DNA from 2 places in the Atlantibacter sp. MEI4A-1023 genome. Region 2 is predicted to be linked to the other one. Evidence: predicted binding sites of a transcription regulator. Region 2 holds the regulator's gene; the other holds the start of a gene.
The links. The regulator PhoB, encoded in region 2, activates phosphate uptake and scavenging genes when phosphate is short. The targets are predictions, from matches to a motif close to CTGTCATAAAACTGNCNNAT.
Positions count from the first base shown of each region.

Region 1: a site for PhoB is predicted at 9,106-9,125, ahead of ACVV26_RS04985 (PhoX family protein). Genes of this name have one in related genera too.

Region 1 is NZ_CM149568.1:1,035,371-1,047,257, reverse strand. It holds gene ACVV26_RS05015 (fimbria/pilus outer membrane usher protein) at 1-740, opposite strand, end outside; gene ACVV26_RS05010 (fimbrial biogenesis chaperone) at 755-1,426, opposite strand; gene ACVV26_RS05005 (fimbrial protein) at 1,475-1,996, opposite strand; gene ACVV26_RS05000 (helix-turn-helix domain-containing protein) at 2,118-2,630, opposite strand; gene ACVV26_RS04995 (ATP-binding protein) at 3,108-6,308, opposite strand; gene evgA (acid-sensing system DNA-binding response regulator EvgA) at 6,312-6,929, opposite strand; gene ACVV26_RS04985 (PhoX family protein) at 7,091-9,055, opposite strand; gene ACVV26_RS04980 (TonB-dependent receptor) at 9,165-11,363, opposite strand; gene ACVV26_RS04975 (YncE family protein) at 11,414-11,887, opposite strand, start outside.
Region 2 is NZ_CM149568.1:3,494,535-3,506,421, forward strand. It holds gene ACVV26_RS16615 (DUF2339 domain-containing protein) at 1-2,488, opposite strand, end outside; gene malZ (maltodextrin glucosidase) at 2,579-4,396, opposite strand; gene proY (proline-specific permease ProY) at 4,553-5,926, opposite strand; gene brnQ (branched-chain amino acid transporter carrier protein BrnQ) at 6,000-7,319, opposite strand; gene phoR (phosphate regulon sensor histidine kinase PhoR) at 7,722-9,032, opposite strand; gene phoB (phosphate response regulator transcription factor PhoB) at 9,056-9,745, opposite strand; gene sbcD (exonuclease subunit SbcD) at 9,934-11,148, shown strand; gene sbcC (exonuclease subunit SbcC) at 11,145-11,887, shown strand, end outside.

The DNA of each region.
Region 1 (11,887 bases), 2.3 Mb from region 2:
CTGTCGCCAATGGCGAACTGGCTGCGAAGTGCTTTAATATCCCGCTGTAACGAGGTACTGATGCTGTTCCACTGGGTCCCCCGATCGCCGTCATTCCAGGTGGAATAATTACGCAACCGCCACGCTCCGAGGTTAATGCCGCTGCGCAAGTTAGCGTACTGGCTGTGGGTACTGCCGTTTTCATTACTGCCCGTCGCGCCTGAATAGCTGTAGCTCAAAAAAAGCATATTGAGGCCGTCATCCCATTCAGATGCGGGGACCGTGCCCTGCGGGTTACGCTGCATATACTGCTGCGGGATAGAAATCTCCAGCCGCTGTGCGTCAAAGTCGAGGCGGGCAACGCTGCCCGGCAGCAGCGATGAAATCGCGTCGATTTGCTCATCGTCCTGCATCGCCATGAATTCCGGCAGCGCATTCGCCTCTACGCCCCAGCGCAGGAGATCCGCTTTGGTTAAAACCGGGCTCAGCGCGTCATCCACCAGCTCAAAGCGCACCTCCCGCTCGTCAACCTGCTGGCTATTGAGCATCACGGTGACCTGCCAACGGCCTGGCGACTGGCCGCCCGTCTGGCTGAACCGCGAAATATCAATATCGCGCGCCATATTGCCGCGCATCTCAATCAGATCCGATGAGAAATAATCCCCGGCATGTGCCGCAGAAGCCTGAAGCGCGCCAAAAATAACAACGCTTAATACGCGTAATGGATAACCGGTTTGACGAATAGAAAGTAAATGCGACACGTTTTATATTTAACCTATAGTTGTACTTTTACTGGCGCGGTAATCCCCCCGAAGTCATTGATTGCCTGCCAGTCAATCTGCTGTCCCGGAGAAACATTATTTGGCAACGTCACTTCCTGTTGCGGTAACACCATGGGCGCTCTGGATATCGCCTTGCCGTTTATTTTTACCTCATGCAATGAGACGCTAAACGGCGTGGGGTTTTTCACCACCAGTTTCCCTGCGCGTTGGCTAAATTGCAGTTGCTGGTACGCCGTTGTCGGGTCGCCTTTAATTCCGGCGGGCCGGTAAATCAGTTTCATTTTACTTTTCACGGCGATCATTAATTCATTCTTCGCATCCGGTGTTGACGCAGGAATCGATTTAATATTTAACCAGTACACCGTCTCTTTATCCGTGGCGGGCGGCTTACCGCTTAATACCACCCGCACCGAATTTTGTTTCTGAGGATCGAGACGGAATAACGGCGGTGTGGTAATAAACGTATCGTCGTTATCATCCGTATTTTCGTTTTTATTGACCCATGCCTGGATCAGATAAGGTCTGTTGTCCGGGTTATTTACGCTGATAGCAGCCTGGTTTTTGTTACCATCGTAAATAAGGCGGGTCCCGCCAATTTCCACGCCGCTCATTGCGCTGGTGGAAAATAGTGCTGCCGTCAGCAGCGTTGCTTTTACGCCTTTCATCAATATTGCCTTTTAATAAGCAGGGCGAGTGACCGCCCTGCATAATCATTACTGATAAGTAATGGTGAATGCCGTGGATGAGTTAGCAGAGCCCGCGCCAACGGAAGCCGAGGTCGACATATATTTCGCGACATAGCTCAGGGTATTGGTCCCTTCCGATGCCAGCGCCACGCTTGCAGAAGAGGTGCCGACCGGGATCAGCGTCGCGCTGTCTTTTTCGTACAGGGCGATACCCACGTGGCTGGCGGTTTGCCCGCTGCTCAGCGCCAGGATCGCGCTGTTTTCAGCATGGGTGGTGCCGTCAAAGCGCACGCTGGCGCTGGTGACAGACTCCGGGCAGCTCTGAAGCACAATATTAAAGGTTTTGGCGCCTGCCGTGACGCCTGAGGTGGTGCCAAACGCCGTATTAGAAATCGTCCCCATCGGGACGGTCTGGGTCGCGGAGTTCACATCAACAGTACAGGCCTGGTCGGTAATCGTACCGGTAAAGTTAATGGTGCCGTCGGCGGCCTGTGCGCCAGACACAACAGAGCACGCGACCAGCGCAGAAATAAGAGCGATCTTTTTCATTTTAAAATCCAGTTAAGAGTGAATTGCAGTAAACATAATATATAGCACGCAGATAACACGTATTAAAAAAGGTCATTCTGCGATGCTTGTTCTCCTTTAAATAAAGGAGTGGATTGTGCGTCTATAAAACCTGTTGTGAACAGGCGTTTTCCAGCCGCGCAATATTTCGGTACAGCGAAATACGATTGCCGACGCGGAGTTTCAACACCATATTCCGGCGATGGGCGTAAAACGTTTTAAGCTTTAATCCCATCACCGAGGCGATTTCATCTGCGCTGTACCCTTTGTGCATATAATCCAGGATTTGGTATTCCCGTTGCGAAAGCGCAAATTTAATTTGGTAGTGATACCTCATGTCGTTAGCGACCAGAAAAGAGAGGATCTCATTGGCCTTACGCTTTCTGTTAATAAATAAAACGTTTCCTACGGATTGCAGTGCATAATAATCAATATCATTTGAGATAAACGCGACCAGTTGTTTGCCGCCGGTGTCGAGTTTTTTTACTTTTGCGGCGAGTACCGTATCCATATCGACAAGAATAAAATTATCGTCAATAAGCTCTGGCGAAAGTAAAGTACAAATACCCACTTTGAAAAAGTGGTCATTTGAAATGATAGAATGTGACAGCCGCATAGAAATCCCTGTTAGTTTTATCCCCTTTCGAAAACTCAATGTTCAACATCTGCATTCTCTATTTAAAATTTACCTTATATTCCCCAGGGAGATCACCCGCAAAAAATTCGTGATTCCCGGATTGAGATCAAAACGATCGTTTAATTCAAGCAAAGCAACAAATTCAGAGGGATAATCTGAATATCGCAGTTAAAAATAAATCAATCAGAATAAAAATCTGGAATAATAAGTTTCAGGGTGTATTTTATTATCGATTTTTCTTTCTCATTTCTCCGCTTCGATAGCTTAAACTTGTTAATTTGTTAAAAATGGAATTTTCTTAGGAAATATTCCAGGACGCGTTTTGGATTACATTCCCCCGCGACGTGAGATGAATTATACAGACCGAGGTATTTAGCAACATCGGCGCTTGCTTATTGTTATGCGGGCCAATCCCTACAGGTGTAAGCCGTTTCTTAAGGGACAGCAATAGCTGGATTAATCATTATCGCTATTTATATACTGCGCCTCGTTATCCAGCTCATCCAGCAACGCGTCCATATGCAGCAGGTCCGCTACCATCCCGTGGCTATTTTTATTATCTACCAGGTCCTGTTCCAGCCGTGCGGCCAGATCGTGTAGCCGGACTGCGCCCAATAGCTGCGCGGTGCCGTTAAGCCGATGAAGATGATGCCGCACTGCGACCCAGTCGCCCTGCACAGCCGCCGCTTTCGCCGCCAACAGATCGCGGCGATTTTCCCGCTGCGCGTCTTCCAGCGCGTTTAACATCAATGCTTTATTGTTCATGGTCAGCCGCGACAGTTTTTCCACGTCGAGAACCGGCTTTTCCGGCAATGCCAGGGTTGAAAGCATGGCGTGCAGTTGCGATAAGTTCAGCGGCTTGAACAAGCAGGCATTCATGCCTGCCGCCAGGCAACGCTGCTGCTCCTCCTCCTGCGCCGACGCCGTCAGCCCCCATATCACCAGGTTGTGCCCGGCGGCGCGTAACGCCTGGGCGAGCGCGATGCCATCCATTTCAGGCATATTGATGTCGGTGATCAGCAGGTCGTACTGGCGCTGCCGGAGCGCCTTCAGCGCCTGGAGGCCGTCGCTGGCTTCATCGGCCCGCTGCCCAAGCGCGTGTAATTGTTCCTTTAGCAGCAAGCGGTTAGTGGAATGATCGTCGGCAATCAATATCGCCAGATGTGGCGACAGGGCATCCGGCTGCGTGGGCGTCTCCGTTGCGCGTTGCCCCCGGCTGCGCTGGCTGGCGGCCGTTAAGGCCAGGGTGAACGTCGCGCCCTGCCCCGGCTCGCTTTGCAGCGCCAGCGTGCCGCCCATTTGCGCCAGCAGCTCTTTGCTGATTGCCAGCCCCAGGCCGGAACCGGTCTGGGCGCGGCCCGCGTCGGTCTGGCTGAACGGCGTAAACAAGCGGCTCTGCTGCTCAGCGGAAATACCCGGCCCGGTATCGCTCACGTCGATAATCAGTTCGACCTGTTTATCATCCACCCGCTGCGTCTGGGCCGTGACGGTCACACTGCCCTGGGCGGTAAATTTGACGGCGTTGCCAACAAGATTGGTCAGCGCCTGGCGCAGCGGCTGCGGGTCCAGCCACAGCCGGACATTTTCCAGCGAGCTATTTACCCGCAGTTGCAGCGATTTTTGTGCCGCTAATCCGCTGAACAGTTGCACGACCTCCGCCAGCAGCGCGTTGATATCCACCCAGCGGGGCGTAAGTTCAACTTTGCCGGATTCGATTTTCTCCAGGTCCAGCACGTTGCCAATCAACATCATCAGTGACTGCGCCGCCTGCCATGCCCGGTCAACGGCGGTTTTATCATGTTCGGCGCGGATCTCCCTGGAGCGGTGCAGTAGCTCAAGAAAACCCATGATGGCGCTCACCGGGGTGCGGATTTCATGGCTCATGCGAGCCAGAAAAACGCGCTTCTCTTTATTGGCCCGCAGGGCGTTATCTTTTTCTTGCTCCATCTGGTACTGCGCCCGCTTTCTTTTGCGGATTTCCGACAGCAGATACAGCCCCCAGATCAGGCTGCTGAGCACCAGCAGCCCCGCCAGTACTGCAACCAGATAAAACGGTTTGTTATACAACTCCCAGGTGTCGATGGTGACGTCCGGTAAGCGCACCCATTTACCGACAATTTGCAGGATCTCTTTTTGCGGAATGTTATCCAGTGCTTTATCAAGAATTTGCCGCAGCTCGGGTTCCGAACGCGGCATGGCAAAGCCAATCGCCGACGGCGGTTCGTCGGGCAACGGCGTAAAGGCCAGTTGGTCGGGATAATAGTGCTCGCTGAAGTAGCGCGCGGTTAACTGGTTAGAAATCGCCGCGTCCACGTCGCCATTCGCCACCAGATTCAGCGCCACGCTGGCGTTATCCACCTGCCGCCAGGCAATGCCCGGATATTTACTGTTCAGTACCGGGATCAGATTGTGCAGCGAGGCGATGGCGACGGTCATTCCCGGCCGTAGTGCATTTGCCTGCGGCTGACCGTTTTTCATCACGATGACGTTGGGTGTGGTAATAAAAGGATGGGTATAGGACAAATTATTGATGCGGTTTACATCCCAGGTCGCGGTCTGCATTAAATGCCAGTTGCCTTTGCCCATCGCTTCCAGCATTTCATCGTTAGATTTCGCGACGATGGTTTCAAATTTCAGACCGGTTTGCAGGCTGATTAAATTCAGGATGTCGCCGATAATTCCACGGGTTTCCAGATTGCTGTCCAACAGGGTATAGGGCGCGAAATAAGGGTTCACGATAATGCGCAGCGTTTTATGTTGGTTGAGCCACTGTCTTTCGCGGTTGGTTAAGTCCAGCTTATCCAGTGCAAAGGTCAGGTTGCCTTTTTCTATCCACGACTGGGTTATTTGATTATGGAGATGTTCGTCAATAGATCCGAGAAAGCTATTAACGATTTGCCGTAACAGCTCCTGCGACGGGGCAATCAGGAAATGGCTTCTTTTCTGCTCGTCGCCCCAGTATTTAACCGTGGTCAGCGCCAGGGCAAATTCCTGTGAAATAATCGCGCTGCCCGGCAAACTGTCGCCGATAAAATAGTTATCCTTCCCTTCCGCCACCGAGGAGAGCGCCGCATGGTAGCTGGCATAATGATGAATTTGCGCATTGGGAAATGACTGTTTAATCCATGCCGGGGGCGGATAATCGCCCACCGTGGCGACGGTGACGAGCTTCTCACTGCGCAGGGGCTCCATCACGTTAGAAAGCGTCGTCACCAGCGCGGGCCAGGAGGCGATCACCGGCGCGGAAAGCGCCACGTCCGCAGGCGGTTCGGGCTGATACTGTAAGCCGGTAAGCAGCAAATCGACATTATTCTGCTTCAGAGCGGCCACCGCCTGGGCTTCATTCTGGTAACGCCAGACGTCGAGATTAATATTCAGCGAGCGCTGCATCAGCGCCAGATAATCGGCATTCATTCCCCGATAGCGGCCCGACACGGTATTCAACACCAGCGGCGGAATATCCGGCGGGAAGATGGCCACCCGTAAGGTTTTTTTCTGCCGCAGCCAGCGATTTTGTTCATCGGTGAGATAAAGCTGAACGGGTTGTAATGGATTAAAGCCAGAGAGATCGAGTTTTTCCGCGCCAGGCGTTTGCGCCCGCGCCGGGGTAAATAGCGCTGATAACAGAACGAACAGAATAATCAGCAGGCTTTTCATGGGTCAGATCAGCTTATTCTGGCTGGCAAAAGCCAGTAACTCGATAAGCGTTTTGCATCCCAGCTTTTCCATCAACCGGCTTTTATAGGTGCTGACAGTTTTGCCGCTAATATGCATCTGCTCGCCGATTTTATTGTTGTCGAAGCCCTCCAGCATATAGCGCATTACTTTCATTTCCTGGGTGGAGAGTAATTCGAGTTTCTCCCGATCCCCCGACGGCACACCGGTAAAATCATCCAGCACGATAGGGAAATAACTATAGCCATTTTGCGCTGCCCGGATCGCCGCCATAATGGTGGTCATTTCTTCTTTCTTGCTAATAAAGGCGTGGGCTCCCGCCTCTGCGCTGCGTCGGCTGTAATAGCGGTCGTTTTTCGCCGACACCACAATCACAATGCCCCGATACTGGTCTTTACGTAATTTCTCGATCAGTTCGATGCCGTTAACGCCGGGAATATCGACATCAATAATGATGATTTCCGCAGGCGCGTGTCGCAACGCTTTTAACGCCACAGCACCATCTTCGAATTCGTGGGTAACGGTGAGGTGATGTGCCTCCAGCACGCCGCGGATCGCCATACGCGCCAGAGGATGATCGTCGATAATAATGGCAGTGGTCACTGGCGACGTCCTCCTCTAAGCAGGAAACGCTAAGCGCGGGCAGACTTTTACTGAGCATAGCCCAAACCCTAACGCAGACGACAGCACATTCACGCGATCAATAGCAAAAAGAGGGGGTTACAGCGCAAAAGAAAACGGCCTCCCAAAGGAGGCCGGAGAGGTTAACTGCCGATAATTCCGCCGTCGGCTTTAACAATTACCACGGTAGATGAGCGTGGGCGGCTATTTTTATCGCCGTCAGGCCAGGTGGACACGGCGGTCGGGTTCGCCGGGTCGCTGATATCATCGCCAGGCTCGCCGGGGTGCTGGATATTGATAAACAGCGTGCGGTTATCTGGCGTAAAGGCGATGCCGGTGATCTCGCAGCCGCGCGGCCCGGTGAGGAAGCGGCGATACTCATTGGTGCCAGGCACGGTGGCGAGCATCTGGTTGTTACCCATTCCCTCGTAGGCTTTTTTGTTGATAGTACTGGATGAGACGTCGGTCTGGATCCACAGCACGCCGCGATGGTCGAACGACAGGCCGTCCGGGCTACCAAATTCCGCCCCTTTCATTGAGCCTTTCGCCTTTTCGTCGGCGCTGTCCGGCTTGCCGCCCATCACCAGGATATCCCATTTGAACGCGGTAGAGGCCGGGTCGCTGTTCTCTTCGGTCCAGTGCATGATATGCCCGTAGACGTTACTGGCGCGCGGGTTGGCGGCATCTACTGGCGCTTTGCCCTCTTTGCCGCGATCGCTGTTGTTGGTCAGGGTACAGTAAACGCTGCCGGCAGCGTGTGGATCCACCGCAATCCACTCCGGGCGGTCCATTTTGGTGGCACCTACCACATCGGCGGCGAGACGCGTTTTGATCAGCAGTTCGCCCTGGCTGGCGAAGCCGTTGCTCTCATCCAGCCCGCCCTGGCCATACACCAGCGGCAACCAGCTTCCGCTGCCGTCTTCGTTGAATTTCGCCACGTACAGCGTGCCTTCAGAGAGCAAATTCATGGCGGCATCGCGCTGGCTGGCGTCGTATTTATTGGCGGAGACGAATTTATAGATGTACTCGAATTTCTGGTCATCGCCCATATAGGCGACCACGCGCTTGTCGGCCGCCAGCGTAATGGCCGCGCCTTCGTGTTTGAAGCGGCCCAGCGCGGTGTGTTTACGCGGGGTGGATTGCGGATGATAGGGATCGATTTCCACAACCCAGCCGAAACGGTTGGGTTCATTTGGCGTGGCGTCGACGCTAAAGCGCGGATCGGCCTCGTTCCAGCGGTAGGATTCATCGCTGTCGCTAATACCGTAGCGTTTTTCCAGCGCGTTCGGCGCGGCTTTCTTGACGAAAATATCCGACCAGTTTTCTTCACAGGTCAGATAGGTGCCCCACGGCGTATGGCCGTTGGCGCAGTTCTGCATCGTGCCGAGTACCGTTTCCCCCTGCGGATCGGCGTCGGTTTTCATCAGCGCATGATTTTTCGCCGGGCCGGTGAGTTTCATCGGCGTATTAACGGTGATGCGGCGCGCAAATTCCGACGGGCGGACCACGGTCCAGTTGTCGCCCTCTTTTTTCACTTCAATGATCGAAATCCCCATCGCGTTCTGTCCTTTGCGGACTTTATCGAGGTTCCAGTTAGCCACGCCGTCTTTAAACAACAGCCCGTTGTCGATGTATTCATGGTTCATCGCCAGCAGCCCGTGGTGCGGATCGTTATCGCCCAGCGGCAGGCTAAACCAGGCCATACCGTCGTGATGCATGCCCGCCTGCGCGGCCTGTTCATCGGTGGTGTTACTGCCATCGGTTTTAAATTCCGGCAGGTTACCTTTTAAGCCCACCGCATCGCCCCAGCGATAGAATGGACGCGCCACGTAGCCTTCCGGTACACGCACGGTATCATCCGTAGAAACCGCAATGCTGGTGAAACCCAGTGCGGACGGGCGAGCCATCGCGGTTTCCACCGCCCAGGCCGCTGGCGACTTCATCAGCGCGGGAAAAGACACCGCCGCACCGGCCACGACGCCCATTTGTAAAAAACGGCGGCGGCTTAAAAACGCACTGGCGACATCGGAAAATACGGGGTTGGCGCTGCGGTTACTGATATCGTCGCTGTGTTCCTGTTTAAACAGCGGCTTAAGAGGTCTGCTCATCATGGCTTCCTGTCGGTATTGTTATCAGAAGTGAGCAGTGTAAGAAGGTTTTATTACAAATTTATAACAATGGAAAAGGGGCATTGCTGCCCCCTGGTTTTTTTGGCAATCAGAAGTCGTAGCTCATCGACACTTTCAGGGTGCGCGGTTCGCCCTGGAAGATATACGTGCCGCCATCATCCACGCTCGACCAGTAGTTTTCGTTGGTGACGTTATCCACGCCCACGCGCAAAGTCATTTCGTTGCGATCCTGATTTAACTGCATTTTGTAGCGAACGCCTAAATCCAGCGTGGTGTAGGCGTCGAGTTTTTTGGTGTTCGCCGCGTTGGCGTACTGCGAACCGGAACGGTTAACGCGCGCCGTGGCGGTCAGCCCCTGAATCGGCTGGATGTCATATTCCGCGCCCAGCACCATCACGTACGACGGGATGCCGATTGGGTCATTGCCTTTATTAACGCCATTCTGGGTTTTGGTCAGTTCAGCATCAATCCAGGTGGCGCTGCCGTTAAGGCGCAAGCCCAGCATCGGTTCGCCGAATACGTTCAGCTCAATGCCGCGGTTACGCTGTTCGCCGTCCATTTTCCAGGTCGGCAGCGCGTTGGGATCGCTGGAGGCAACGTTAAAGCCCGACGGCTTCTTGATTTCATACAGCGCCAGCGAGCCGCCGATGCGTCCATAGTCCATTTTCACGCCCACTTCGTTCTGCTTCGAGTGCACGATATCGGTGCTCTCGCCGTAGTTAGAGGTGCCTTTCGGCGCGGCCTGGCCCGGCTGTAGCGCTTCGGTATGGTTGGCGTAGAAAGAGACCTCATCCCAGGCTTTGTACACCAGGCCGTAAGTCGGCATCCAGCGGCTCTGATCGTAGCGCGAGTTGGCGGTTTCCGCGCCGGTCGCGTTGCTGTAGTTGCGCACCGCCACTTTCTGATGACGCGCACCCAGGGTCAGCAACAGTTTGTCGTCCAGCACGCCCAGGGTATCGCTCAACAGCCAGCCCTGAGTACGGGTGCGCCCGGTGGTGAGCGGATCGCTGTAATTACCGCCTTTCAGATCGGCATCCGGCATCGGCACATCTTGCGGATCGTAAATATTGACCGGTACCGCCGGGTTTTTCGAGAGCATCGCCCAGGCGATATTGTCGCGGCGCAACAGCGCGGAGTAGCCGACGTTGACCTTATGCGAAACGAATCCGGTGTCGAAATTGCCACGAATACCGCCCATGCCGCTGTAAGAATCGTGGATGGCGTTGGTATCCAGACGGCCAATCGTCGCGTTGCCGTTAACGTTATTGATTTTCGGCGAGCTGTAGATCCCGGTTTCACGACCGTGCTGCATACCGAACCCGAGGTAAGTGGTCCAGTTATCGGTCAGATCGTATTCGGCGCGCGCCAGACCGAACTCGTTTTCGATATTGCTGTAGCCCCACTTCTGGGCGTAGTTGCTGGTATTACGCGGCGGATCGGGAATGAAATCCACGGCGCTGATATTGACGCCCACAGTGCCGCCGTGAAACGTTTTTTTCTGGTAGCCCGCGTCCAGCGAGCCGCGCAGGCGGTCGCCTTTGTAATCCAGACCAATCGAGGCCAGCGTGGTGCGGCGCTTGTCGTCTTCAATCGGGCTTTCGCCTTCGCGATGCAGCAGGTTAACCCGCGCGCCGAACTGATTGCTATCGCCGAAGCGACGACCAAGATCCAGCGAGCCGCCGACCTGGGATGCCGAGGTGTAATCCACGCCGACGCGGGTCACCGGTGTATCGGTGGCGTGTTTCGGCTCCAGGTTGATCATCCCGCCCACGCCGGATGAGGCCGCGCCGTTAACCAGCGCATTAGCGCCTTTAAAGATTTCCACGCGCTCCAGCATGGCGGCATCTACCACCTGGCGCGGCACCACGCCCGCCAGGCCGCCGAACGTCATGTCATCGCCATCCAGCTTAAAGCCGCGAATACGGTAGGTTTCGGCATAGTTGCCGTAACCCTGCACGTTTTGCACGCCCGCGTCGTTGCTGACCACGTCGGCGATGGTTTTCGCCTGCTGGTCTTCAATCAGCTTTGAGGTATAGCCGATGATGTTAAAGGGCACGTCCAGGGCATTCTGTTCACCCAACATCCCCAGCCGCCCGCCGTTGGCCATTTGGCCGTCAAGAAAAGCCGGGACCAGTTCGTCGCCGCCGGGTTTAAAGTCATTCCCGGTGGCATGGACCACCATGGTGTCTTCCTGACTTTTTTTCGCGGTTTCAGCGGAGGCCGCCTGTGCGCCCTGAACAATTGCGCCAATCGCCAGCGCCAGTAGTGTTTTCGTTTTTACGTTCATACCTGGTGACTCAAAAAAATGCAAAAGAGAATGCCCTTTAACGGAGCGGTTTAGTGATTGAGCGCGATCCGCACAATGCTGTCTGGGCCTGTAGTGGAGTGATCCTTGTTAAAGCCCTGTTTGACGGTGACGTACAGGGTTTGCCCGTCGGCGGACAGCAGCAGGCTGTTCGGATGCGGCGGCAGATCGAACTGTTTTTTCACCGTATAACGGGTCGCGTCCAGCACCCGTACCTTTCCGCTTTCGCGCTGGGAAAGGTAAATCTCGTTGCGCTTCGGATTGAATTTCACGCCCAGGGTATCGCCGGTATCCAGCTGTTTGATCACGTTGCCGGTATGAATATCCAGTACCAGGGTGGTTTTGGCTTTCGAGTTGTCGGTAACGAACAGACGACCCGTTTCTGGATCTTCCGCCATGTTCAGCAGCAGCGCGTTATCCACGCCGAGCGGTGCCCAACGCTTTTCGATGCGCTGCGTTTTCGGGTTGATCACCAGAATTTCGCCGCCGCCGTTAGCGGCATATAG
Region 2 (11,887 bases):
GGGCGATCAGCATCCAGAATAGCGCGAAGGTCGTCTGGATCAGGCGTGATGACCACAGCGCATCAGGTTGCCAGGCTACGTCACCCCAGGCGGCCAGAATGCGCAGCAACAGGCCATTCGCCCACCAGAATGCCAGCCCGGCGATAACCCGCGGTACGCCCTGCGAAACCTTGTCCCAGCCGGGCAGATGATGCGTCTCAAGGTAGCGAGCAGCGACGTACAGCGCCAGCAGCCCATAACCCGCGCCGATTTCCAGCGGGTTAACCAGCGGCAGCCATTGCCAGTTGAACATCACGCCATCCAGCAGGTTACTGAAAACCAACATGCCGAATTCCAGCGCGATCAGCGGTGCGATGCCGATGCTGGCGTATAACTGAGACCAGACGCGCACCGGCCACAGATCGCGGCGGATCGCGCCGTGTACCAGCAGGATAACGATCCCCGCGCTCGCCATCACGATGCCCGCCTGCCATTCGTCAGAGCCCCAGGGCAAGCCATCAATAAACCAGAAAATTTCCAGCCCGGCGACCAGCAACAGAAGCCAGAACAGCGCAATATGCGCGGCCTGAGACAGCCGCGCTATGAGCGGCTCGCCGTCCTTGTACAGCAGCAAGCCCGCGCAGGCGAACGCCAGTACCCAGATAATCCCCGTCCATCCGGCACTCAGCAAATGGTCGCCGTGCATGAGGCTGAACAGGATCGCCAGCAGGATACCCGGCCACAGCAGCCACTGGGCATAGCCCATTTCACGCCAGTTAAGACGCTGGCTAGCGGCTCGCCACGCCCATACCGACGCGCAGAGCAGCGCCAGTACCATAACCGCGAGATCCAGTGAACGGTTGACGGCATCCGCCAGACCGATCAGCGCTACGATCCAGAAAGCAATCCCGCCCGCCAGTAAGGCGTGGCTGATAAACCGCTGGTGGGCGCGCCATAGCCACGCCGCCATCAGCCAGGCGGCGCTGAGTACGCCGAAAATCACTATTATCGACAACGGCGTCAGGTGCTGCGAAAGCGCGTAAATCGCGCTACCCAGCGCCAACACCAGTAATCCCGTGCCGCTATAGCTCATCCGCAACTGGCGCTGCTGGAGGCCAAGCCACACAATACCCAGCCCTTCCAGCGCCCAGGCCATTGCCGTCCAGCGCGCCGACAGCGCCAGCGGGATCGCCAGGGTAGTGAACGCGCCGCCCAGCGCCAGCGCGGCCAGCACCAGGATTTTCCCCTGCCCCGGATAACGGCGTAGCACCAACCAACCCAGCACCAGATAGACCAGCCCAAAGCCCAGCGCCGACAGCGCCGGGCCGTATTCGAAATGGCGGGCGATGGCGTACTGCATGCCAAAACCGATCAGCGGCGGCGCGAACAGCAACACGCCGTCGATGATTTTTTCCTTACTCTGCTGCGCGCGCAGCGACAGCCCGACGCACAGCACGCCAAACAGCAGAATATTGGCAATCAGGAATAGCTGGCTGCTGAGATAAATTTCCGGTCGATAGCCGTTCATCCCCCACAGCCCGGCGACACCAAAGGTAAACGCCATACCCAGCAGATTGAGCACCCGCCAGTGCTGCCACCAGCTAATCGCCAGAATGCCCACCGAGAGCAGCAGATAAAACGAAAACAGCGCGATGTGATTGCCGGAACCGGTAGAAAGCAGGATTGGCGCGAGGTAACCGCCGATGCTGGCGAGCATCGCCAGGCTGAGCGCCTTTTGCAGCACCGCCAGCCCAACGCTGGCTGCGCAAATCAACAGTAGCAGACCAAATGCCAGGGTCATTGGCAGCATTTGCCACAGCCGGAAAGCACCGAAGACGGTGAGATACAGTGCGCCAGTCGCCCCACCCTGCAATATCAGGCCGTACAGCGGTTGTTTATGGCGCAGTTTAAAGCCGAAGAAAAGCAGCCCCATTGAGCCTGCCGCCGCTGCCATCAGGCGCAGCTCCAGCGGGAACATGTCGCGCTCGACGGTATAGCGGAACAGGTAGGCCAGACCGAGAAACAGCAGCAGCACGCCCAGTTTCGCCAGCGGATTGCCCTGCATAAACCAGCGCACCAGTGAACTGAGCATGCCGCTGAACTGTGAGGGAGGAATATCCTGAACGGGTGCGGAGGCCACCGGAACAGGTTCAGGCTCCGCGCGCGCGTCAGCAACCGACGCCGCAGAGCGTTGCCAGGGCGAAGAAGTATCCGTAGCCTGCGCATTCCCGGCGGCGGATTTCTGCCCATAACGCTGGACGCGGGCGACGATCTCGTCCTCTAAGGTACGTTGCGGCTCAGGTTCCGTCGCAGTTTGCGGCGTTTCCACCACAGCAACGGTCGGCGGCGCAGCAGTCAACCTCGATTCAAGCTCGTTCACGCGCTGGCGCAGCCGCGTGAGTTCATCCATCGCGGCGTTACTTCTGCGCCAGGCCATCACCGACATAATCGGAGCGACCACCAGCACCAGAAAAAGTATCAGCCCAGCCCAAAACACCAGTCCATCCATGCCCGTTCCCTTGTTATCGGCATACGCGATTGCCGCCTATTTTTTCAAAAAGCGCGCTCAGGAGATAGACTGGCGTTTCTTAAATTACCGTTAACCGTTTCGCCAGATCCCGAAGGAAACCGCTGGCATGATTAATGATTGATCGGTAAATTGCGCCTTCCCTTCATCCTGCCGCCACCCGGTCTGTGCCAGTAACGGCGACCAGGGTAACTCGACACACGTGTCATCGCCCCGGTTAATGGCAACCAGCACTTTTTGCTGCTGCCACAAGCGCATAAACACCACCACATCCCCTTTAGCGTATAGCACATTGCAGCCGCCGTAGCGTAATGCGCGAAGCTGTTTACGCAGCCGCGCCAGGCGCTGATACAGCGCGAATAGGTCGCGATCCTGCTTTTCGGCGTCCCACGGATAGGGTTTACGGCAAAACGGATCGTTATTGCCGTCCAGCCCCACTTCATCGCCGTAATAGATGCAGGGAACGCCGGGCCAGCAAAACAGCCACACCACGCCCAGCGGCAGGCGGGCAACGTCCTTACCCAGTAGCGTTTTGAAACGCGCGGTATCGTGGCTGTCGAGCTGGTTAAACATCCGCAACTGCTGCTGATGGGAAAGCCCGGCGCGGTACTGCTCCATCCAGCGAATGCAGATTTCGGCGTCAATGTGCTGTGGATCGTAAGAGATATCGGTATTCGCTAAAAAACCCCACAGCGGTATCGTAAAGCCACGGTAATTCATCGCCGCGTCTTCCGCATCGGCCTGCAACCACTGGCGGGCATCGCCAAAATGTTCGCCCACGATGTAGGCCTCGGGGTTGACCTCTTTCGCCGCCTGGGTAATGCCGCGCACGTGCTGGAGGTTATTCTGCGCCCCGCCCGCTTCGCCCAGCATATGCACCACGTCCAGCCGCCAGCCGTCCATGCCCCAGGGCTCGCGCAGCCAGTGGCGCACCACGCTGTCTTCACCCTGGTAGATCTCGTCGATAAGCGTTGATGACTGATAATCCAGTTTCGGCAGGCTCGGGTAGCCCAGCCAGTCCAGCGCCTGTCCATCTTCAGAAAAACTGTACCAGTCGCGGTATGCTGATTCCGGGTTATGGCATGCCCCGCCAGTGGCGGCGTTATGCCGGTCAAACCACGGATGGGAGTCGCCGCTGTGGTTAAACACGCCGTCCAGCACCAACCGCATCCCGGCACGGCGGGTGTTATCGCGCAGGCGCAGTAACGCGTGGTCGCCGCCGAACTGCGGGTCGACGTGGCGGTAGTCCTGGGTGTCATATTTATGGACGCTGGGCGCGGTAAACACCGGGTTGAGATACAGTGCCGTGACGCCAAGCTTTTGCAACCACGGCAGTTTTTCGCTGATGCCGTCCAGATCCCCGCCGTAAAACGTCGAGCCGCCCGCCTCGGCAGTCACCGGTTCGTCCCAGTCGCGCAGAATGATGTCGCGGTGAGCGGCGTGATGATAGTAAACATTATCCTGCCCGGCCTCACGCGGCAGGCTACGGGCGAAACGGTCAGGGAAGATTTGATAAAATATCTGGTCCGCCACCCAGTTGGGCCCATGATCCGGTGCATCCACCGCGAACTGCTCAAGGCGCGCGGGCGGAAAATCGTTAAACCCCTGCGGCGTAAACCAGCGCTGGCGGCTGGGCCACAGCAGTTTAAAACTGTAGCGGCGGCGCGGCTGCCCTTCATCCAGCGCAATAGTCGCCCGCCAGGCGGTCACGCCTTCCTGCGGCGCTTTGCGCACGCGCGTCATGGGAATGGAAGTCTCTTCGTTATCGCGCTCCGCGCGCAGCGTCACCCGCTGCGGCAAATCGTCCCCGGAAAGCCACAGCGTGATGGTCAGCCGCTGCGCGTTCTGCTTGATAAAAGGTGCCACCGGAAGGTGCCAGGCTTGCAACATCGTATTTCCCCTCGGTCAATTTTTGACGCCACCATGCCATATCAGCGGCAAGCCGCCTTCCTCATTTTGCTTTTATTTGGGGGAGGAGTTAACAGGTGGAGACACTGAGCGTAGAGCGAAAACAGCATCCCCGCCAGGCGGCGGGGATGGAAGGCATTATGCGGTAATACGGGTGCGCGCGTCGTGGCGGCGTTTAAACACCCAACCCACCAGCAGCAGGACAATCCACGCGAAACCGACATAGAGCGAGATGCGGGTATCCGGGTGATAACCAATCAGGCCGATAATAAACACCAGGAAAATCAGGCCAACAATCGTGGTGGCGACACCGCCCGGCACTTTAAATTTCAGCGCCTTGATCTCTTCCGGGGATAAGCGGCGGCGGAACCCGATCTGCGACAGCAGAATCATGATCCACACCCACACGGTGGCGAAGGTCGCCAGCGAGGCAATCACCAGGAACACGTTTTCCGGCATGATGTAGTTGAGATACACCGCCAGCAGCAGCGCGGCGGTCATCACCATCACGGTCACCCACGGCACGCCGTTGCGCGAGGTTTTGGCGAAGACTTTCGGCGCGCTGCCCTGATCCGCCATGCCGTGCAGCATACGGCCAACGCCAAACACGTCGCTGTTAATCGCTGACAGCGAAGCGGTGATCACCACAAAGTTAAGAATACCGGCAGCAAAGGTGATGCCCATATGCTGGAAGGTCAGAACGAACGGGCTGCCGTTGGTGCCGACCTGGTTCCACGGATAAATAGACATAATCACAAACAGCGTACCCACGTAGAACACCAGAATACGCAGCGGAACCGAGTTGATGGCGCGCGGAATCGACTTCTCCGGATCTTTGGCTTCGCCTGCGGTGATACCAATAATTTCGATGCCGCCGTAGGCGAACATCACCATCTGCAACGCCATCACGGTGCCAATCCAGCCATTGGCGAAGAAACCGCCGTGGCTCCACAGATTATTGATGCCGGTAGGCTGGCCGCCGTTGCCGATGCCCCAGATAATGATGCCGATACCGGCGGCAATCATGATGATAATGGTGGCGACTTTAAAGAATGAGAACCAGAACTCCATCTCGCCGAACACTTTGACGCTCATCAGGTTGATGGCGCAGATAATCAGCACCACGCTCAGCACCCACACCCAGTGCGGCACGGTGGGGAACCAGACGCCCATGTAAATGCCGAAGGCGGTGACGTCGGCGATGGCGACAATCAGGATTTCGAAGCAGTAGGTCCAGCCAGTGATGTAGCCCGCCAGCGGGCCTAAGTTTTCCTGGGCATAACGGGAGAATGAGCTGGCCGCAGGGTTATGTACCGACATTTCACCCAGCGCGCGCATAATAATGTATGCCGCCACGCCGCCAATGATATACGCCAGCAGCACGCTCGGACCGGCCATTTTAATGGCGTCGGCTGAGCCGTAAAAAAGCCCGGTGCCAATCGCCGAGCCGAGCGCCATAAAGCGAATATGTCGTGTACTCAAACCGCGTTTGAGCGTAGTCCCGTTATCCATGTTGTTAAGTACCTGGTTACACAATAAAAAAACCACGGAGGGGGCTCCGTGGTTAAAATCTGTCCGGCTTTATTTAGTGCGCGGTGGAGGTCACTTGACGCCCCGTAGCGCGATCCCAAATAGCGGCAATCACCACCATCGCTACCGTCGGCATCAGCCAGGCCAGCCCTTGATCGGCCAGCGGCATTTTCTGCGTCCAGGCAGGCAACATGTCGCCCAACGCTGAAGCCTTCACGCCGTCAATCAGGCCCAACAGCAGGCTGATTAACATTGCCGGTGCGATAACGCGGGTGGAATTGTGCCACCAACCGCGGGTAAAGCTCAACACTACCAGCACGATGCACGGCGGATAAATCGCCGTCAGCACCGGAATAGAAATCTGGATCAGGTGGCTCAGGCCCAGATTCGAGACCACCATCGAGAAGCCGCCGAGGATAAACACCAGCGCACGGTACGAGAGCGGTAGATACTGCGCGAAGAATTCGGCACAGGCACAGGTCAGGCCAACCGCCGTCACCATACAGGCGATGAAAATCAACGCGGCCAGCAGGAAGCTGCCTGCGCCGCCAAAGGTGTGCTGCACGTAAGCGTGAAGGATTGCCGCGCCGTTAGCCGTCTGATCGACCAGGGTTGCGCTGTCTGAACCCAGGCGGAACAGAGCCAGGTACAGCAGGGTCAAGCCCACGCCCGCCATCAGGCCAGCCCAGACGGTATAACGGGTCAACAGACGTGCTTCGGTGACGCCGCGTGAACGCGCGGCATTGACGATAACAATACCGAATACCATTGCGCCCAGGGTATCCATGGTCAGATAGCCGTTAACGAAACCGTTCGAGAACGCCGCATGCTGGTAAGCGTCAGTGGCTACGCTGATATCGCCTGCTGGCCACAGCAGAGCGGCAACCGCCAGGATGGTCAGCGCAATAATTTTCAGCGGCGCAAGGAAGTTGCCCACGGTGTCGAGCAGTTTGCCCGGATACAGAGAAACCAGGATCACCAGTGCGAAATAGATCAGGCTGTAGATAAACAGCGGCATCGGGCCTGCGCCCGTCAGCGGCGCAATCCCCATTTCAAACGAAACGGTGGCGGTACGCGGGGTGGCGAACAGCGGCCCCACGGCCAGATAGCACACGGTCGCCAGCAGGATGCCCGCGCCACGGCCAATCGGCGTGCTCAGGCTGTCCACGCCGCCGCCGACTTTCGCCAGCGCGACCACGGTCAGTACAGGCAGGCCGACCGCCGTGATCAGAAAACCAATCGCCGCCGTCCAGACGTGTTCGCCTGCCTGCAGGCCAACCATAGGGGGGAAGATGATATTGCCTGCGCCTACAAACAGCGCAAAGGTCATAAAGCCCAGTGCGATGATGTCACGCGATTTCAGTTGATGGGTCATAAAGTCTAACTGCCTGTGGATGTGGTGTTGAAAAGAATGACGTTTAGGTTGCCAGCGCTGAGCGAAATAGCGTCGTTTCGTTATAAATCAGCGAAAAACACTTACCTGATGCCGTGGCGGAGAATAGTTTTTTGGATTACCACGAAATTACAGTGAGTCTGGCAACATCAGGTGCGCAATTTAAACGCTTATAACGTTTGAAGGCAATAAGGGATCTAAAAACCAGTAGATTATTCCACAATCGCGAAATGAGTTAGATATTCATACCAGAATCTTAAAAATGTTATGGCTTTTAATGCGAACAAAAAACAAACAACCGTCAAAAATAAGACAGTTGTTCAGGAAACCAAACGGCAAAAGGGCCAGTTTACTGGCCCATGGAAACTAAGTTTTACAGCGGGTTTAGCTGATTTGCCGCACCGGGGCAGGATTTGCGATAAGCCGTTCCGGCAGCACAAAACTAAAGGTGGTGCCTTTACCTGGCTGGCTCTCGATTTCAAGCCGCGCATCGTGGTGGCTGAGGGCGTGCTTAACAATCGCCAGCCCCAGTCCGCTGCCGCCAGTCTGGCGGGAACGGGCTTTATCCACCCGGTAAAAACGCTCGGTAAGACGCGGAATATGCTCCGCTGAAATTCCCGGTCCGTTATCCTGTACCGAAAACTTTGCTCCCTGCGGTGTGCGTTGCCAGGTTACGGTAATCGCCGTGCCTTCCGGAGTATGGTTGACCGCGTTATACACCAGGTTGGATATCGCACTGCGCAGTTGTTCATCATTGCCCAGCACTTTTAAATGACTGTCGACGTCAAATGTAAGCGTATGTCTTTTATGGCTTAAGGTTTGCGCCTCGCGCTCCACCACCCGCAACATCATCGGCACGTCAATTTGCTCATTCAGCACCAGCGCGGGCGCGGCCTCGATTTTCGACAGGGTCAGCAGTTGCTTGACCAGGCCTTCCATCCGGTGGGTTTGCTCGCGCATGGTATGGATGGCTTTCTCGCGCAGCGGGCCTTCGAGCGGTTTATCGTCCATCATCTCCAGATAGCCCTGGAGCACCGTCAGCGGTGTACGCAATTCGTGACTGACGTTAGCGAAGAAATTACGCCGTGCGCCTTCCAACTGGTGCATTTGCGTCACGTCGCGCGCCACCATTAATAGCTGTTCTTCGCTGTAAGGCATAACGCGGAATTCCAGGTGGCGGCCATTATTCAGCACAAGATTCAGCGGGCGGGTAAACTGCCGCCCCTTTAGCCAGTTGGTGAATTCGGGGTAGCGCAGCAGGTTAAGGATGTTTTGACCGTTATCGTCCGGCCAGCGCAGCCCCAGCAGTTGCTGAGCCAGGCCGTTACACCAGAAGATATTGCCCTCTTCGGTGGTGAGGATCACCGCATCCGGCAAGGATTCCGCGCCGCTGCGAAAGCGTTTGATCAGGCTGCCCAGCTCGCGGCGGCGCTTTTTGTTACGCAACTGCATTTGATGAAGGCCGTACAGCAGCGGGTCCCAACTCCCCCGCCCCGGCGGCGGCGTCATACTGCGATCGACCCAAATCCACCAGGAAAGGCGCATTAAATTCCAGAAATGCCAGACCAGCAGGCTGGTGACCGCCAGCAGCAGAAACCACGCCCAGTAACCAAAAATGGCCCCCAAAATCAGGGCCGGGATACAACACAGCACCAGCTCAAGGGCCAGCCTTTTCCATGACAGCCGTTCCAGCACGCGTCACTCTCCGGTTATCGTGATTAAAAACGACTTGAGAAGCGGTAGCCGGTTCCGCGAACCGTTTGCACCATACGATCGTGCCCGCTCAGCTCCAGCGCTTTACGCAGGCGGCGGATATGCACGTCCACGGTTCGGTCTTCTACATATACGTTGGTGCCCCAGACGTGATTAAGCAACTGCTCGCGGCTGTAAACCCGCTCCGGGTGGGTCATAAAGAAGTGTAACAGTTTGAATTCGGTAGGGCCCATATCGAGAGGGTTTTCGCCGGTCATCACGCGGTGGGAGCTGGGGTCGAGGCTCAGCCCCTGCATTTCGATCACCTCCTCCACCGCCATCGGGGAGATGCGGCGCATCACGGCTTTGATCCGCGCCACCAGCTCTTTCGGGGAGAACGGCTTGGTGATGTAATCGTCCGCGCCGGTTTCCAGCCCGCGCACCCGGTCTTCTTCTTCACCGCGCGCGGTCAGCATCATGACCGGGATATCGCGGGTCAGCGCTTCACGTTTGAGATGTTTAATAAACTGAAGCCCGGAACCGCCCGGCAACATCCAGTCCAGCAGGATAAGGTCGGGCCAGGGTTCGTTAAGCTGATTCACCGCGGTGTCATAATCTTCCGCTTCAACCGGCTGGAAGCCATTTTGTTCGAGTACGAAGCACACCATCTCACGGATTGGCGCTTCATCTTCAACGACCAGGATACGTCTCGCCATGATTAGCCCTGTCAAATTAAGTCGAATTTTCTGAATGCGGCGCCATTATGCGTCAGTTTTATGACAGATTTATGAAAAAGATGACGGTCTTATGACCCATCAGTTTGCTGTATAAATCTGGCGTCAGGACAGTGAAGTATAAGGAGGGTTATAATCCCCCTTTCGCTTTTACGCCACAGGGAATGACGATGCGCATCCTCCACACCTCAGACTGGCATCTCGGTCAAAATTTTTATACCAAAAGCCGCGCGGCGGAGCACCAGGCCTTCCTGACGTGGCTGCGCCAGACGGCGGCGGAGCAGCAGGTGGATGCCATTATCGTCGCCGGGGATATCTTTGATACCGGTTCGCCGCCGAGCTACGCCCGTGAACTGTATAACCGCTTCGTGGTGGATCTCCAGCCGACCGGCTGTGAGTTAATCGTCCTGGCGGGCAATCATGATTCGGTTGCGACGCTCAACGAATCCCGCGAACTGCTGGCCTGCCTGAATACCCGGGTGGTCGCCAGCGCGCAGCGTGATCCTGAAGGCCAGGCATTGATTATCAATAAACGGAATGGCGAGCCGGGCGCGGTACTGTGCCCTGTCCCGTTTTTACGCCCGCGCGACATCACTAAAAGCCGCGCCGGCGAATCGGGCAGCGATAAACAACTGCAACTGCTGGACGCCATTACCCGTCATTACCAGGAGTGCTTTGAAGCCGCCTGCCAGCTGCGTGGCGAACGCGCGCTGCCGGTTATCGCAACCGGCCATTTAACCGCGCTGGGCGTCACCAAAACCGATGCGGTGCGCGATATTTACATCGGCACCCTCGACGCGTTCCCCGCCAGCCATTTCCCGGCGGCGGATTACATCGCCCTGGGCCATATTCATCGCGCCCAGACGGTGGCAAAGAGCGAACATATCCGCTATTGCGGCTCGCCGATCCCATTAAGTTTTGATGAAACCGGCAGTGAAAAAGTGGTGAATCTGGTGGAGTTTTCCGGCGCATCGCTGGCGAAAATCACCCCACTGGCAGTACCGGTTACCCAGCCGCTGGCGATGATCAAAGGCACGCTGGCCCAAATCGAGCAGCAGCTTGAGCAGTGGCGCGACGCGCCCGCCGAGCCGAAAACCTGGCTGGATATCGAAATTGTCAGCGATGATTTCCTGCACGATATGCAGCGCCATATCGTTGCCATGACCGAAAATCTGCCGGTGGAAGTGATCTTACTGCGCCGTAACCGCGAGCAGCGAGAACAGGCTATCGCCCGGCTGGAAACCGAAACCCTGAGCGAACTCAGCGTAGAGGAAGTGTTTGAGCGCCGCCTGCAAAGCGAAGCGCTGGAAGAGGATGAAGCCGCCAGGTTGAGGACGCTGTTCGCCCAAACCCTGGAGACGATGCAGCAGGAGGAAAACGCATGAAGATTTTGAGCCTGCGTCTTAAGAACCTCAACTCCCTGAAGGGTGAATGGAAAATCGACTTTACCCAGGAGCCGTTTTCCAGCAATGGACTGTTTGCTATAACCGGGCCAACCGGCGCGGGGAAAACCACCCTGCTTGATGCCGTTTGCCTGGCGCTGTATCACAAGACGCCGCGCCTCAACACCATCTCCCAGTCGCAGAATGATTTGATGACCCGCGACACCGCCGAGTGTCTGGCGGAAGTGGAATTTGAAGTGAAAGGCGTGGCCTATCGCGCGTTCTGGAGCCAGTATCGCGCCCGCTATCTGCCGGACGGCAAACTCCAGCCGCCCCGCGTGGAACTGGCCCGTAGCGCCGACGGGAAAATTCTGGCGGATAAAGTGAATGACAAGCTCGATGCCGTTGCCACATTAACCGGGCTGGATTATGACCGATTTACCCGCTCGATGATGCTCTCGCAGGGGCAGTTTGCCGCATTCCTGAACGCGAAAGCCCAGGAGCGCGCAGAGCTTCTCGAAGAACTGACCGGCACCGAAATTTACGGCGTGATTTCCGCGCGGGTCTTTGAGCAGCATAAGCAGGCGCGTATCGATCTGGAAAAACTGCAATCCCAGGCGCAGGGCGTGATGTTGCTCAATGATGAGCAGCGCCAGCAGCTTGCGGAAAGTTTGCAGGCGCTTACTTCAGAAGAGCACGCGTTGCAGGCGCAGTACCAGCGCAACCAGCAGCATCACCAGTG